Regions from separate parts of the Streptomyces similanensis genome, predicted to be linked through region 1. Evidence: riboswitches for the same ligand, from Rfam matches in the RefSeq annotation. Region 1 holds a riboswitch; the other holds the start of a gene.
The links. Region 1 has a riboswitch for S-adenosylmethionine ahead of thrC (threonine synthase). Riboswitches for the same ligand answer to the same signal wherever they lie in the genome.

Region 1 (8,102 bases):
ACGACGTTGCGGCCCTTGGGGCCGAGGGTCACCTTGACGGCGTCCGCGAGCTGGTTCATGCCGCGCTCGAGGCCTCGCCGCGCCTCCTCGTCGAACGCGATGATCTTGGCCATGTGAAGTGGTCCCTCCAGGACTGGGGGTGATTCCTTCGGACCGCGCCCGCGCCCGCGACGGACGGCTCGCGCACCTCGTGGTTCCTTGCCCCACCCGGTCCGCGGGCCTCACCGACCCGGTCCTCGTTGTCACTCTCACCTTCAGAGTGCTAACGCAATGATTAGCACTCGACCCCCGAGAGTGCAAGCGCCTTCGACGACGCCGCCACCCCGCTCCGCCCCCCGCGAACACACCGCCGTCCACACCGCCGTCCACGCCGCCGGCGCACGGCCCCGGCCGCCGGCGCACCCCCGCCCGCACACGCCGAGGGGCCCGCACCGCCGATGGCGGTGCGGGCCCCTCGAAGAACGCTTGCGGTGGCCGCGCGATTCAGGCCGTCACGCGGACCATGTCGGCCTGCGGACCCTTCTGGCCCTGCGAGATCTCGAACTCGACCCGCTGACCCTCTTCCAGCGAGCGGTAGCCGTCCATCTGGATCGCGCTGTAGTGGACGAAGACGTCCGCACCACCGTCGACCGCGATGAAGCCGTACCCCTTCTCCGCGTTGAACCACTTGACGGTGCCCTGAGCCATGCCTAACTCCCCTATTACTGGCCCTTGCACAGATCCGCACTTCGCGGATCCGGGTCAGACCTCACTCCCCGTGGACGGGGGCGTGCGCCGGAACGCGTCGACCGCGGCTGAATGTATCTGTCCAACTGCCGTCCGCAACAGGTCAATCGGACGAGAATTCTGGACGGGAGCGGTCCGGAATGTGGTGAGAATTCGGCCCGATTCAGGTCAACTCGGGCTACACAAAAAAGACAAATGCCGCGAAAAGCGAGCACACTTTGGCTACTTCTCATCGTCGTGCGGCAGGAAAACGGGGCTTCCTGATCCACGGATCAGGAGCGCGTTCCCCAACTCTACCGCGCTCAATCACACAGAATTGCCCCCTCCGTTTCTCTCACGGAGGGGGCAGTCCGGCGAACACCGGGTAATCGGGATCGCCCGGGCGGATCCCGGCGCGGATCAGCCGCCGGCGACCGCCGGGATGATCGACACGCCGGCGCCGTCCGGGGTGGCGGTCTCAAGGCCCTGCTCGAAGCGGACGTCGTCGTCGTTGACGTAGACGTTGACGAAGCGGCGCAGCTTGCCCTGGTCGTCCAGGACCCGCGCGGAGATGCCCGTGTGGTGCTTCTCCAGGTCGGCGATGACGTCGGCGAGGGTCGCGCCCTCGGCGCTCACCTCGGCCTGACCGCCGGTGTAGGTGCGCAGGATGGTGGGGATGCGAACGGTCACGCTCATGATGCGAGGCCAGCCTCTCGGAAGGAGTCCAGGGTCGGGCGGATGGTCGCGGTCAGGCCGGTGCCCGCCACCGCGTCCAGGGTCTTCAGGCCGTCGCCGGTGTTGAGGACGACGGTGGTCTTCGCCGGGTCGAGGAGGCCGGCCTCGACCAGCTTCCTCGTCACGCCGACCGTCACCCCGCCCGCCGTCTCGGCGAAGATGCCCTCGGTGCGGGCGAGCAGCTTGATCGCGTCCACCACCTGCGCGTCCGTCACGTCCTCCACCGCGCCGCCGGTGCGCCGGGCGATGTCCAGGACGTAGGGGCCGTCGGCCGGGTTGCCGATGGCCAGGGACTTGGCGATGGTGTTCGGCTTCTGCGGCCGCACCACGTCGTGCCCGGCCTTGTAGGCGGTGGACACCGGCGAGCAGCCCTCGGCCTGGGCGCCGAAGATCTTGTACGGCTTGTCCGCGACCAGACCGAGCTTGATCAGCTCCTGGAGGCCCTTGTCGATCTTGGTGAGCTGCGAGCCGGAGGCGATCGGGACGACGATCTGGTCCGGCAGCTCCCAGCCGAGCTGCTCGCAGATCTCGTACGCCAGCGTCTTGGAGCCCTCGGCGTAGTACGGCCGCAGGTTGACGTTGACGAAGCCCCAGCCCTCGCCGGCCGGGTCGCCGATCAGTTCGGAGCAGAAGCGGTTGACGTCGTCGTAGTTGCCCTCGATGCCGACGAGTTCGCCGCCGTAGACGGCGGCCATGACGACCTTGCCCTGTTCCAGGTCGTGCGGGATGAACACGCAGGAGCGGAAGCCGGCGCGGGCGGCGGCGGCGCCGACGGCGCCGGCCAGGTTGCCGGTGGAGGAGCAGGACAGGGTGGTGAAGCCGAAGGCGCGGGCGGCCTCCAGGGCCTGCGCGACGACCCGGTCCTTGAAGGAGTGGGTCGGGTTGCCGGAGTCGTCCTTGACGAACAGCTTGCCGGCGTCGACGCCGAGTTCGGCGGCCAGGCGGTCGGCCTGGACGAGCTTGGTCCAGCCCGGGTTGATGTTCGGCTTGTCGGCCACGTCGGCGGGGACGGGCAGCAGCGGGGCGTAGCGCCAGATGTTGGCGGGGCCCGCCTCGATCCTCTTGCGCAGTTCCTCGGCGTCGTAGGCCGAGAAGTCGTAGGCGATCTCCAGCGGGCCGAAACACTCCTCGCAGGCGAAGACCGGGCCGAGGGGCACGCGGTGACCGCACTCCCGGCAGCTCAGCGCCGCGGCGGGGCCGAGGTCTACGGTGGAGTCGGTGCTGCTTGCAACTGTCTGCACAGCCATGGAGGCGAGGCCCTTTCTCCTCATCTTCCTCACGACGCATCTCGCCGTGAGACGGATTTGGCACCTTCCCTAGCCGGGAGCCTCGCGGAAACGATCGCGCCGGGCGATCTACGAGACCGGCTGGAGGGTTGCCGGGGCTTCATCGGGCCGTGTCCCTCTGCCCCTCTGGATGAGCGGTATTCGATTGTGAGTCGCGGCGACCCCGGCATGCGATGGTCATCCGCGTTGTTCAAGACTGTAACCGAAGGCCGGGACAGTGAGAGAGAGTCGTCCGAACCGCGAGACAGATCACAGGATGATGTGATCCGTGCCGCAGGACGTGGCGAAGTCGTCCGAGCAGGAGTGAGGAGCCGTCGACCGTGCTGGAAGAAGTCGAGCGCTGGCTGAGGACGCGGTCTTGGTCCGTGACCGACCGCCCGTTGCGGACGGTGCTGGCCGCCAAGCGCGCGAGCGGCTCGACCGTCAGCGTGGTGCTGCCCGCGCTGAACGAGGAGGCGACGGTCGGGCAGATCGTCGCGGTGATCCGCGAGGAGCTGATGCGGCGGGCGCCGCTGGTGGACGAGATCGTGGTCGTCGACTCCGGCTCCACCGACCGCACCTCCGAGGTGGCCGCGGCGGCCGGCGCGCGGGTGGTGCACCGCGACGCGATCCTCCCCCGCGTCCCGGCGGTGCCCGGCAAGGGCGAGGTGCTGTGGCGCTCGCTGCTGGTCACCGGCGGGGACGTGGTCTGCTTCGTGGACGCCGATCTGCGCGAGTTCTCCGCCGACTTCGTCACCGGCATCGTCGGCCCGCTGCTCACCGACCCCGAGGTGCAGCTGGTCAAGGCGATGTACGACCGTCCGCTGACCGTCGCCGACGGCAGCGCCGCCGGGACCGCGGCGGCCGGGCAGGGCGGCCGGGTCACCGAGCTGATGGCCCGCCCGCTGCTGAACATGCACTGGCCGCAGCTGGCCGGCTTCGTGCAGCCACTCGGCGGCGAGTACGCCGCGCGCCGCTCGCTGCTGGAGCGGCTGCCGTTCCCGGTCGGCTACGGCGTCGAGCTGGGGATGCTGGTGGACGCGCTGCACCTGGTCGGCCTGGACGCGCTCGCCCAGGTCGACGTCGGGGTGCGGCTGCACCGGCACCAGGACGGCCAGGCGCTCGGCCGGATGGCCGCCGCCATCTACCGCACCGCCCAGCTGCGCCTGGCCCGCGGCCATCTGATCCGCCCCGCCCTCACCCAGTTCGAACGCGGCGCGAGCGGCTTCGAGCCGCGCACCCACTCGGTCGACACCGAGGAGCGCCCCCCGATGGCGGAGATCGCGGAGTACGCGGCCCGCCGGGTGGCGTGAGCGGCCCGGGGACGAAACCCCGCCGGCCCGTCCCCGGGCACGTTTGAGTGTTCGGGAGCCGGGCTAGGTTGAGGACCATGGCTTCAACGCACGGTGCCGAGGTGCTGGTCGCCTCCAATCGCGGACCGGTCTCCTACGAACTGCGCCCGGACGGCGGGGAGGGCACGCTGCACGCGAGACGCGGGGGCGGCGGCCTGGTCTCCGGGCTCTCCGCGATCGGCCCGGACGCCGGCGCCGTATGGGTGTGCGCCGCGCTGGGCGACGCGGACCGGGAGGCGGTGCGCCGCTTCGAGGGCGGGCGCCGGCTGCCGGCCGAGGACACCGGCGGCCAGCAGGTCCGGATGCTCGACATCGCCCCGGACGTCTTCTCCGACGCGTACAACGGCATCGCCAACTCGGTGCTGTGGTTCGTGCACCACATGCTCTACCAGACCCCGCTCGAACCCGCGTTCGACGCCGAGTTCCGGCGGCGGTGGGCGTCGTACGAGGCCTACAACCGGGCCTTCGCCGAGGCGCTCGCCGAGGAGGCGGCCGAGGGCGCGGCCGTGGTGGTGCAGGACTACCACCTCACGCTGGTGCCGGGCATGCTGCGCGACTTCCGGCCGGACGTGCGGATCGGGCACTTCTCGCACACCCCGTGGGCGCCGGTGGACTACTTCCGGATGCTGCCCGACGACATCGCCGAGCAGGTGCTGCGCGGCATGCTGGGCGCGGACCGGCTGGGCTTCCTCACCCGGCGCTGGGCGGACGCCTTCACCAGCTGCTGCGAGGCGCTGACCGGCGGGCTCGCCGGCACCCGGATCGGGGTGCACGGGCTGGGCGCGGACGCGGAGTTCCTGCGCGAGCGCGCGCACCGGGCCGACGTGAAGGAGCGGATGGCGGCGCTGCGCGAGGAGATCGGCATGGCGCCGGACGGCGGCGCGCGCCGCACGATCGTCCGGGTGGACCGCACCGAGCTGTCGAAGAACATCGTGCGCGGGCTGCTGGCCTACCGGCAGCTCCTCGACGACCGGCCCGAGTGGCGCGAACGGGTGGTCCACGTCGCCTTCGCCTACCCCTCCCGGCAGGACCTGGCCGTCTACCGGGAGTACACGGCCGAGGTGCGGCGCCTGGCCGAGGAGATCAACGCGCGCTACGGCACGCCCGGCTGGACCCCGGTCGTCCTGCACGTCGAGGACGACTTCGCGCGCTCGCTCGCGGCGTACCGGATCGCCGACGTGGCCCTGGTCAACCCGATCCGCGACGGCATGAACCTGGTCGCCAAGGAGGTCCCGGTCGTCTCCGACGCCGGCTGCGCGCTGGTGCTGTCCCGGGAGGCGGGCGCGTACGCGGAGCTGGGCGACGACGCGATCGTCGTCAACCCGTACGACGTGGTCGGCACCGCGGACGCCCTGCACGAGGCCCTGACCATGGCGGGCCCGGAGCGGGCGGAACGGAGCAAGCGCCTGGCCGCCGCCGCGACGGCCCTGCCCCCGGCCCAGTGGTTCCTGGACCAGCTGAACGAACTCTGAGGGCGGCCCGCGGCTCCCGGCCCCCGAGCGGGCGCCGGGGACGCGGCCCTTCGGGCTACGGCAGCTCGTCCGCCAGGCTCCGCAGCAGCCCGACCACGCCCGCCGGGCCCGCGACCACCAGGTCCGCCCGCTCGGACAGCTCGGTGACCTCGCTGCTCCCGCTGCACACCAGGACGCCCGGCACGCCGCCGGCGCGCAGCTTCTCCACCGCGGCGAAGGCGGGCAGGTCGCCGAGGTCGTCACCGGCGTAGAGGACCGAGGCGGCGCCCAGATCGCGGACGTACTCCGCCAGGGCCACGCCCTTGTCCATGCCCGGCGGGCGCAGCTCCAGCACCATCCGGCCCGGCTCCACGATCAGGCCGTTGCGGGCGGCCAGTCCGGCGAGCGGTTCGCGCAGCAGGTCGAAGGCGGCCTGCGGGTCCTCGGCGCGGCGGGTGTGCACGGCCAGCGAGCGCCCCTTCTCCTCGATCCAGGTGCCCCGCCAGGCGCCGATCCGGTCCAGGAAGCCCGGCAGTTCGGCGCGGACGGCGGCGACGCCGGGGTGCGGGGCCGGCGCGGTGACGTCGCCCGTCGCGGCGTCCCAGCGTTCGGCGCCGTAGTGGCCGAGGACGACGAGGTGTTCCAGGCCCGGCACGCCCGCGAAGCCGCCGTTGCGCACCGCGACGCCGGCCGGGCGGCCGGTGACCACCGCGACGGCGGCCACCTTCGGGGCCAGCGCGGCCAGCGCCGGCAGCGCCCCGGGGTGCGCCCGGGCCTGGTCCGGGTCGGGCACGATCGGGGCGAGCGTCCCGTCGAAGTCGAGTGCGATCACCGCCCGCTCCGGCCGCGCGAGCACGGCGGCGAGGCCGTCCCGGCCGGCCTGCGTGGCGGGGGTCGGCAGGGAGGCGGCGGGGTGGGTGGAGTCGGTGTCGTCGTGGCTGCCCATGAGCCGAACCTATCCACACTCGCCCGGGCCCACTCCTCGACGCGGGCGGCGGTCCGGCGCGCTGCCCGCCGGGCGTCAGCGCTCGGATCGGCGGCTCTCGCGGATCCGGCGCAGGCGGTTGACCGTGACCGGGTCGTGGGCGAGGGCGCGGGTGTCGTCCAGGAGGGCGTTGAGCAGCTGGTAGTAGCGCACCGGCGACAGGCCCAGTTCCTCGCGGACCGCGCGTTCCTTGGCGCCGGGGCCGGAGAACCCGCGCCGCTCCAGCGCGAGGATGTCCCGCTCCCGCCGCCCGAGCCCCTGCTCCCGCTGCTCCCGTTCCCGCTGCTCCCGCGACGGTTCCGCGCCGCCGCCCTCGTCCGGCGCGCCGCCGTCCCGTACGTCTTCGTCCCGCACGTCTCGCCCGTCCATACCCCGCACCGTAACCCCGGCCGCCGACAGCGCGACCGGACGGACGGCCGGGCGCACTCCCCCAGGCGGGCGGGTCAGCTCCCGCTCTGCGCGCTCTCCGCGTCCGACGCCGTCGTCTGGAGCTGGTTGAGGACCGCGGTCGGGTCGCCCGTCGGGCCGACCGCGCGGCCGATGTCCTTCTTCACGTCCGCGCTGACCCGCGCCCAGGACGTCTTGCCGAACGGGTAGAGCTGGGCCAGCGGCAGCTCCTCCAGGAACGGCCACAGCTTCTTGTCCTCGTCCGCCGCGGTCATCACGTCGGAGGCGGAGCTGGTGACGGGCAGCAGGTCGTACTCGCGGGAGAAGGCCAGCACGTTCTTCTCGTTGTAGACGAAGTCGAGGAAGTCGCCGATCTGGTCCTTGTGGCCGGGCTCCTTGAAGGCCATCATCCAGTCGTTGACGCCCATGGTCGCCTTGGGCGTGCCGTTGCGTCCCGGCACCGGCACCATGCCGAAGTCGACGCCCTGCTTGGCGGCCTGCTGCATCAGCGTCGGGTGGCCGTTGAGCATGCCGACCTCGCCGGCCGCGAACGCCGAGAAGGCCTGCGCCCGGTTCAGCTTGCCCGGGGCGACGGGCCCGGTCAGTCCCTTGCCGACCAGCTCGTCCTTCAGCCAGGTGAACGTTTCCGCGTTCTGCGGCGAGTTGATCGTGTAGGTGCCGATGTCGTCGGTGTAGCCGGCGCCGCCGCTCAGCAGCCACTGGAGCGTCTCGGCCTGCGCCTCCTCGGGGCCGAGCGGCAGGGCGTAGGGGTACTTCACGCCCTTGGCCTTCAGCGCCTCGGCGTCGGCGGCGAGGTCGTCCCAGGTCTTGGGCGCGCTGGTGATGCCGGCCCGGGCGAAGAGGGTCTTGTTGTAGAACAGCACGCGGGTGGAGGCGGCGAACGGGATGCCGTACTGCACGTGCCGCAGCTGGCCGGCCTCGGAGAGCTGGCCGAGGAAGTCGGCCTGCACGGGTATGGAGAGCAGGTCGTCGGCCTTGTAGAGCATGTCCTTGTCGGCGTAGTCGGCGTAGGCGCCGATCTGCGCCATGTCCGGCGGGTCGCCCGCGTCGGCCATCTCCTTGACCTTGCGGTCCACGTCCGTCCAGGAGTAGACGCTGACCTTGACCTTCACGCCCGGGTGGCCGGACTCGTAGGCGCGGGCCAGGTCGTCCCAGTACTTCTGCGAGCTGTTGGCGGCGGAGTCGCCGTAGTCGGCGGCGA
Region 2 (8,102 bases), on a different contig from region 1:
GACAGTAGAAACCGGGCACGCGCACCCGTCGGTCAACCGGCCGAACCTCACCAGCGTCGGAACCATCATCTGGCTGAGTTCCGAGCTGATGTTCTTCGCGGCCCTCTTCGCGATGTACTTCACCCTGCGATCGGTGACGGGTCCGGCGCACTGGAAGGAGATGGCGGACCACCTCAACGTCCCCTTCTCGTCGGCGAACACCACGATCCTGGTGCTCTCCTCGCTCACCTGCCAGCTCGGCGTCTTCGCCGCCGAGCGCGGTGACGTGAAGAAGCTCCGGGGCTGGTTCATCGTCACCTTCATCATGGGTGCGATCTTCATCGGCGGTCAGATCTACGAGTACACCAGCCTGGTGAAGGAGGACGGGCTCTCCCTGTCCTCCGACCCGTACGGCTCGGTGTTCTACCTGACCACCGGCTTCCACGGCCTGCACGTGACGGGCGGTCTCATCGCCTTCCTGCTGGTCCTCGGCCGCACCTACGCGGCCCGGAGGTTCACCCACGAGCAGGCGACCGCGGCCATCGTCGTGTCCTACTACTGGCACTTCGTCGACGTCGTCTGGATCGGCCTCTTCGCCACGATCTACCTGATCAAGTAGCGACGAACCGACCTCAGTACGCAACGCATCGACGCAGAAGATCCTGACACCGGGGTAATCCGTGAAAAAGCTCTCCGCACGACGACGCCATCCGCTGGCGGCGGTCGTCGTCCTACTTCTCGCGCTGGCGGCCACGGGGGGGCTGTACACCGCGTTCGCGCCCGCGAGCAAGGCGAAGGCCGACGACTCGGCCCAGTCCCTCACGATCGAGGAGGGCAAGAAGCTCTACGCGGTCGGCTGTGCAAGCTGCCACGGCACGGGCGGTCAGGGCACCACTGACGGTCCCAGCCTCGTGGGCGTGGGCGCCGCGGCCGTCGACTTCCAGGTCGGCACCGGCCGTATGCCCGCGCAGCAGCCGAGCGCGCAGGTCCCGCGCAAGAAGGTCATCTACAGCCAGGCCGAGATCGACCAGCTGGCGGCGTACATCGCCTCCCTGGGCGCCGGTCCCGTCGTGCCGACGAAGAACCAGTACAGCCCGGAGGGCGCGGACATCGCCAAGGGCGGCGAGCTGTTCCGCACCAACTGCGCGCAGTGCCACAACTTCACCGGCAAGGGCGGTGCGCTCACGCACGGCAAGTTCGCCCCGGACCTCGACGGCGTCCAGCCGAAGCACATCTACGAGGCCATGCAGACCGGCCCGCAGAACATGCCCTCCTTCCCCGACACCACGATGTCGGAGAAGAACAAGAAGGACATCATCGCGTACCTGAACGCGGTCAACAGCGACAAGACCGAGAACCCCGGCGGTCTCGAACTGGGCGGCCTCGGGCCGGTCAGCGAGGGTCTGTTCGCGTGGATCTTCGGCCTCGGCCTGTTGGTCGCCGTCGCCGTGTGGGTCGCCGCTCGGACCGCAAAGGCCAAGAAGTCATGAGTAGCCAAGACATTCCAGAAGAGAACCTGCCTGCCGAGCACGGCACGCACGGCGCCGTGAAGGCCGCGGACGAGAAGAACCCGTTCGCCGACCCCGGCCTGCCCCCGCACGAGCACCGGATCCAGGACATCGACGAGCGGGCCGCCAAGCGGTCCGAGCGCGTCGTCGCCCTGCTGTTCACGGTGTCCATGCTGGCCACCGTCGGCTTCATCGCCTCGTACGTGACGATCCCGAACGACAAGGTCGTCTACGTCTTCCCGATCGGCCACGTCAGCGCGATGAACTTCGCGCTCGGCCTGACCCTGGGCGTGGCGCTGTTCTGCATCGGCGCGGGCGCGGTCCACTGGGCCCGCACCCTGATGTCGGACGCGGAGGTCGCCGACGAGCGGCACCCGATCGAGGCGTCGCCCGAGGTCCGCGCCAAGGTCCACGCGGACTTCAAGCAGGGCGCCAAGGAGTCGGTGATCGGCCGCCGGCCGCTGATCCGCAACACCATGCTGGGCGCGCTCACCCTGGTGCCGCTGTCCGGTCTGTTCCTGCTGCGCGACCTGGGCCCGCTGCCCAAGGAGTCGCTGCGGCACACCATGTGGTCCAAGGGCAAGCGCCTGGTCAACATGAACACCAACCAGCCGCTGCGTCCCGAGGACGTCGCGGTCGGCTCGCTCACCTTCGCCATGCCCGACGGGCTGAAGGAGACCGACGAGGAGTTCCAGACCGAGATCGCCAAGGCGGCCCTGATGATCGTCCGGCTCCAGCCGGACAACATCAAGGACAAGCGCGAGCTGGAGTGGTCGCACGAGGGCGTCGTGGCGTACTCGAAGATCTGCACCCACGTGGGCTGCCCGATCTCCCTGTACGAGCAGCAGACGCACCACGTGCTGTGCCCGTGCCACCAGTCCACCTTCGACCTCTCCGACGGTGCCCGAGTGATCTTCGGCCCCGCCGGACACGCCCTGCCGCAGCTGCGCATCGGCGTGGACAGCGAGGGTTACCTCCAGGCGCTCGGCGACTTCGAGGAGCCCGTCGGTCCTGCATTCTGGGAGCGCGGATGAGTACTTCAGCGAGCAACGAGCCGACCCGCGCGCGCGGGAAGGCACCGGCCGGCGAGAAGCTCGCCGACTGGGCCGACGGCCGGCTGGGCATCTACAGCCTGGCCAAGGCCAACATGCGCAAGATCTTCCCCGACCACTGGTCGTTCATGCTGGGTGAGGTCTGCCTCTACAGCTTCCTGATCATCATCCTCACGGGTGTGTATCTGACGCTGTTCTTCCACCCCTCGATGAACGAGGTGGTGTACCACGGCAGCTACGTCCCGCTCCAGGGACAGCTGATGAGCGAGGCGTTCAACTCGACCCTGCACATCTCCTTCGAGGTGCGCGGTGGTCTGCTCATCCGGCAGATCCACCACTGGGCCGCGCTGATCTTCCTGGCCGGCATGTTCGTGCACATGATGCGCGTGTTCTTCACCGGCGCGTTCCGCAAGCCGCGTGAGGTCAACTGGCTGTTCGGCTTCCTGCTGTTCGTCCTGGGCATGTTCACCGGCTTCACCGGTTACTCGCTCCCGGACGACCTGCTCTCCGGCACCGGTGTCCGCTTCATGGAGGGCGCGATCCTGTCCGTGCCGATCGTCGGCACGTACCTGTCGTTCTTCCTCTTCGGCGGCGAGTTCCCCGGCCACGACTTCGTGGCCCGGTTCTACTCGATCCACATCCTGCTGCTGCCGGGCATCATGCTCGGTCTGGTGGTCGCCCACCTGATCCTGGTCTTCTACCACAAGCACACGCAGTTCGCGGGCCCCGGCAAGACCAACAACAACGTCGTCGGCATGCCGCTGCTGCCGGTCTACATGGCCAAGGCCGGAGGCTTCTTCTTCCTGGTCTTCGGCGCCATCACGGCCATCGCGGCGATCGCGCAGATCAACCCGATCTGGGCCATCGGCCCCTACCGTCCGGACCAGGTGTCCACCGGCGCCCAGCCCGACTGGTACATGGGCTTCTCCGAGGGCCTGATCCGCACGATGCCGGGCTGGGAGATCAACCTCTGGGGCCACACGCTCGTCCTGGGCGTGTTCGTACCGCTGATCATCTTCCCGCTGGTGCTGGTCGCGATCGCGGTCTACCCGTTCCTGGAGGCCTGGGTCACCGGCGACCGGCGCGAGCACCACATCCTGGACCGGCCGCGCAACGCCCCGACCCGCACCGCCTTCGGCGCCGCGTGGATCTCGTGGTACTTCGTGCTGCTGGTCGGCGGCGGCAACGACCTGTGGGCCACCCACTTCCACCTGTCGATCAACGCGATCACCTGGTTCGTCCGGATCTCGTTCTTCGTCATGCCGCTCATCGTGTTCGTCATCACCAAGCGGATCTGCCTCGGCCTCCAGCGCCGGGACAAGGAGAAGGTGCTGCACGGCCGCGAGTCCGGCATCATCAAGCGCCTGCCGCACGGTGAGTTCATCGAGGTGCACGAGCCGCTCAGCCAGGAGCAGCTGTACACGCTCACCGCGCACCAGCAGTACGAGCCGGTCGAGATCGGCCCGGCGGTCGACGAGAACGGCGTCGAGCGCAAGGTGTCGGGCACGGCGAAGCTGCGCGCCAAGCTCAGCAACGCCTACTACGGCGAGGACAACCAGATCTCCAAGCCGACTGTCGAGGAGTACAAGGAGATCACGAGTGGCCACGGCCACCACTGATCACTGACCCCTGAGCGTCGCCACGCCAGGTCGAAGGGCCCCGTTCCGAACCCCGGACGGGGCCCTTCGCCGTGCGCGGGGGTCGATAGGGTGGAGGCGATCGACGACTACGCGTCCCGGTGCCCCGGGGCGCCGACCCAGGAGCGGCTGATGAGCGCTGTGACCCCCGCTGGAGGCGACACCGCGGCGGGCCGTTCCTGGCCCGCCGTGCTGAACGGTCTGCTGGACGGCCGCGACCTCAGGGCCGACGACACCGCCTGGGCGATGGACCGGATCATGGGCGGCGAGGCGACGGACGCGCAGATCGCCGGGTTCGCGGTGGCGCTGCGCGCCAAGGGCGCCACCGTCGAGGAGATCACCGGCCTGGTGCGCACGATGTACGAGCACGCCAACGTGATCACGGTGCCCGGCGACACCGTCGACATCGTCGGCACCGGCGGCGACGGCGCCAAGACGGTGAACATCTCCACGATGTCCTCCATCGTCGTCGCCGGCGCCGGCGCGAAGGTCGTCAAGCACGGCAACCGGGCCGCGTCCTCCGCCTCCGGCGCCTCCGACGTGCTGGAGAAGCTGGGCGTGAACCTGGACCTGACCCCGCGTCGGGTGGTGGAGGTCGCCGAGGAGGCCGGGATCACCTTCTGCTTCGCGGTGAAGTTCCACCCGGCCCTGCGCCACGTGGGCGCGGCGCGCGGCCAGTTGGGCATCCGGACGGTGTTCAACCTGCTCGGTCCGCTGACCAACCCGGCCAAGGTGCGCGCGCAGGCGGTGGGCGTCGCCGTGGCGCACGAGGCGCCGATCGTCGCGGGCGTCTTCGCCGAGCGCGGCAACTCCTCCCTGGTCTTCCGGGGTGACGACGGCCTGGACGAGCTGACCACGACGGCCACCTCCCGGGTGTGGGTGGTGCGCGACGGCCGGGTCGCCGAGGAGACCTTCGACCCGCGGGACGTGGGCCTGGAACTGGTGCCCGTGGAGGCGCTGCGCGGCGCCGACGCCTCGTACAACGCGGAGGTGGCCCGCCGGCTGCTGGACGGCGAGCGGGGGCCCGTACGGGACGCCGTGCTGCTGAACTCGGCGGCGGCGCTGGTGGCGCTGAAGCCGGACTCCGGGACGCTGGTGGAGCGGATCAGGGCGGGCATGGAGCGGGCGGCGGAGTCCATCGACTCCGGGGCGGCCCGGCGCACGCTGGAGCGCTGGGTGGCCGCGAGCAACGCCTGACGGCTCCGACGGCCCACGGGGGCCGCGGGGGCCGTGGGGGCCGTGGGTGCCGCCCCGAGGACCCGGCGCGGTCCCGCGATCCGGACAGGGGTTGCGGGACCGCGATCAGTTCGCGTACGTTCCTGTCCAGGTCATGAGTGACAGCCATGTGGCCCCGGCCGGCTGTCCGGCAACCCTCCGTCCGTGGCGGGGTGCCCCGGGTGAAGACCAGGTCGTAGGCAGCGAGGTCTACGGCAAGCGCGGACCCCTCGCACGCTTCTCGGAAAGCGTGGGGCCAGGGGTCCTGGTCGTTCGAGGGAGCCTTCCGTGAGCAAGCGAATGCGCTAGGGCCGCAGAGCCCCGCCTCCGCATTTCCCCTTTTTTCCACCGTGCTTGAGCCGCGTGACGCCTTGTCGTGCCCGCTCGTGCGGTGAATCGCGCCTGCTTTCACGGGAGTTGTGTCATGTCTGTCTCCACCCTCGCCGCCGACCAGTCCGTTTGTGCCCCGCTGCCCGTTCTGGGGCGGGATGTCACCGTGCCGCTGGTGACCGGCGGGGAGGTCGGCTACGCCGCTCTCGACTACGCGGCCAGCGCCCCCGCCCTCCAGCGCGTCTGGGACGACGTGGCCGCGTACGCCCCCTACTACGGCAGCGTCCACCGCGGCGCCGGCTACCTCTCGCAGCTGTCCACCGACCTGTTCGAGAACGCCCGCCGCACGGTCGCGGAGTTCCTCGGCTGCCGGACGGACGACCAGGTGGTGTTCACCCGCTCCACCACCGACTCGCTCAACCTGCTGGCCCGCGCGCTGCCCGCCGACTGCCGGGTGTTCGTCTTCGAGACCGAGCACCACGCCTCGCTGCTGCCCTGGCGCGACGCCCAGGTGACCTACCTGAACGCCCCGCGCACCCCGGAGCAGGCGGTCGCCACCCTGGAGCGGGCGCTCGCCGACCGCGAGCCGTACGGTCCCGCGCTGGTCTGCGTCACCGGCGCCTCCAACGTCACCGGCGAGCTGTGGCCGGTGCGCGAGCTGGCCGCCGCCGCCCACGCGCACGGCGCCCGGATCGTCCTGGACGCCGCCCAGCTCGCCCCGCACCACCCGGTGTCCGTCGCGGACCTGGACGTCGACTGGGTCGCCTTCTCCGGGCACAAGCTGTACGCCCCGTTCGGCGCCGGAGTGCTGGCGGGCCGCGCGGACTGGCTGCGCGCGGCCGACCCGTACCTCGCGGGCGGCGGCGCGAGCCGCAGGGTCTCCCGGCGCGCCGACGGCGGCGTGGACGTGGAGTGGCACGAGAGCGCCGCCCGCCACGAGGCCGGCTCCCCGAACGTCATCGGCGCCTACTCCATCGCCTCCGCCTGCAAGGCGCTGACCGAGGCCGGCTTCGACTCCCTGGTGGCCCGCGAGCGGCGTCTGATCGCGACGGTGCGGGCCGGACTGGCCGAGGTGCCCGAGGTCAGGGTGCTCTCGCTGTTCGGGGACGACGCCCCGCGGGTCGGCGTCATCTCGTTCGTCGTCGAGGGCTGGAACAGCTCCCACTTCGCCGCCGCGCTCTCCGCCGAGTACGGCATCGGCGTGCGCGACGGGCTCTTCTGCGCCCACCCGCTGGTGCGCACGCTGCTCGGCAGCGACCCGCAGAGCCAGGGCGAGTGCGGCGCCCCCGAGGCCGCGCCCGGCGAGAAGTCCCTCAACGCCATCCGGGTCAGCTTCGGCGCCGGCACCCCGGACGAGCACGTCGAGCGGTTCGTGACGGCGGTGCGGGAACTGGTCCGCGACGGCGCGAAGTGGCGCTACCGCACCGAGGACGGCCGCTGCGTCCCCGCGGTGTGAACCGTACGGCCCGCGCGGGCGGCGTACGCCCGGTCAGGAGTCCAGGCCGATGGCGAACGCCGCCTCCAGGTCGTGCTGCGAGTACGTCCGGAACGCCACGTGCGTGTCCGTCGCCTCCACGCCGGGGATCTTGCTGATCCGGCCCGGGATGATCTCGGCCAGGTCCTCGTGCCGGCCCACCCGCACCATGGCGATCAGGTCGTAGGTGCCGGTGACGGAGAAGACCTCGCTCACGCTCTCCAGCGAGGCGATCCGCTCGGCGATCTCGGGGATCCGGTCCACGCTGGTCTTGATGAGGACGATCGCGGTGATCACGGCTGGTTCTCTCCCTCGGGGGCCGGAGCGGGGCTGGCCTTCACTCTAGTCGTCCGCCCGGCGCCCACCGCCGCCCCGCCGGAGCCCCGGCCGCGGCGGCCGTGCCCGCCGAACCGGGCCCACGCGAAGAGGAAGCCGAGCCCGAAGCCCACCACGTGCGCCAGATAGGCCACCCCCGGCCCCTGAGCGGCCCGGCCCGCCGCCAGCCACTGAAGGGCCGCCCAGAACGGCAGCACCACCCACGCCGGCAGCCGCAGCGGCAGGAAGAACAGGAACGGCAGCACGCTGGTCACCCGCGCCCTCGGGAACAGGTAGAGGAAGGCGCCGAGCACCGCCGAGATCGCCCCGGAGGCTCCCACCAGGCTCTGGTCCGAACCGGCGTGGGCGACGGCGTAGCCCACCAGGGCGAGGTAGCCGCAGCCGGCGTAGAACAGCGTGAACCGCGTCCGGCCCATGCGCTCCTCGGTCATCGCCCCGAAGACGTGCAGGAAGAGCATGTTGCCGAGCAGGTGCACCCAGCTGCCGTGCACGAACAGGGCGGTGGCCGGGGTGAGGGCGGCGCGGGCGGAGCCGGTGAACAGGTCGGCCGGGATCACGCCCCAGCGCCGGA

Region 2: linked by a shared signal. The riboswitch ahead of ABEB07_RS01460 (aminotransferase class V-fold PLP-dependent enzyme) and the one ahead of thrC (threonine synthase) in region 1 are both predicted to bind S-adenosylmethionine.

What each region holds. Positions count from the first base shown of each region.
Region 1 is NZ_BAABKC010000013.1:122,485-130,586, reverse strand. Features, by position in the region: gene groL (chaperonin GroEL) at 1-113, opposite strand, end outside; gene ABEB07_RS05730 (cold-shock protein) at 484-687, opposite strand; gene ABEB07_RS05725 (MoaD/ThiS family protein) at 1,126-1,401, opposite strand; gene thrC (threonine synthase) at 1,398-2,687, opposite strand; SAM riboswitch class I at 2,705-2,863, opposite strand; gene ABEB07_RS05715 (glucosyl-3-phosphoglycerate synthase) at 3,047-4,018, shown strand; gene ABEB07_RS05710 (alpha,alpha-trehalose-phosphate synthase (UDP-forming)) at 4,096-5,529, shown strand; gene otsB (trehalose-phosphatase) at 5,585-6,454, opposite strand; gene ABEB07_RS39155 (DUF3263 domain-containing protein) at 6,530-6,727, opposite strand; gene ABEB07_RS05695 (ABC transporter substrate-binding protein) at 6,937-8,102, opposite strand, start outside.
Region 2 is NZ_BAABKC010000005.1:26,004-34,105, reverse strand. Features, by position in the region: gene ctaE (aa3-type cytochrome oxidase subunit III) at 1-598, shown strand, start outside; gene qcrC (cytochrome bc1 complex diheme cytochrome c subunit) at 660-1,469, shown strand; gene qcrA (cytochrome bc1 complex Rieske iron-sulfur subunit) at 1,466-2,521, shown strand; gene qcrB (cytochrome bc1 complex cytochrome b subunit) at 2,518-4,158, shown strand; gene trpD (anthranilate phosphoribosyltransferase) at 4,309-5,373, shown strand; SAM riboswitch class IV at 5,503-5,619, shown strand; gene ABEB07_RS01460 (aminotransferase class V-fold PLP-dependent enzyme) at 5,816-7,177, shown strand; gene ABEB07_RS01455 (Lrp/AsnC family transcriptional regulator) at 7,211-7,492, opposite strand; gene ABEB07_RS01450 (rhomboid family intramembrane serine protease) at 7,489-8,102, opposite strand, start outside.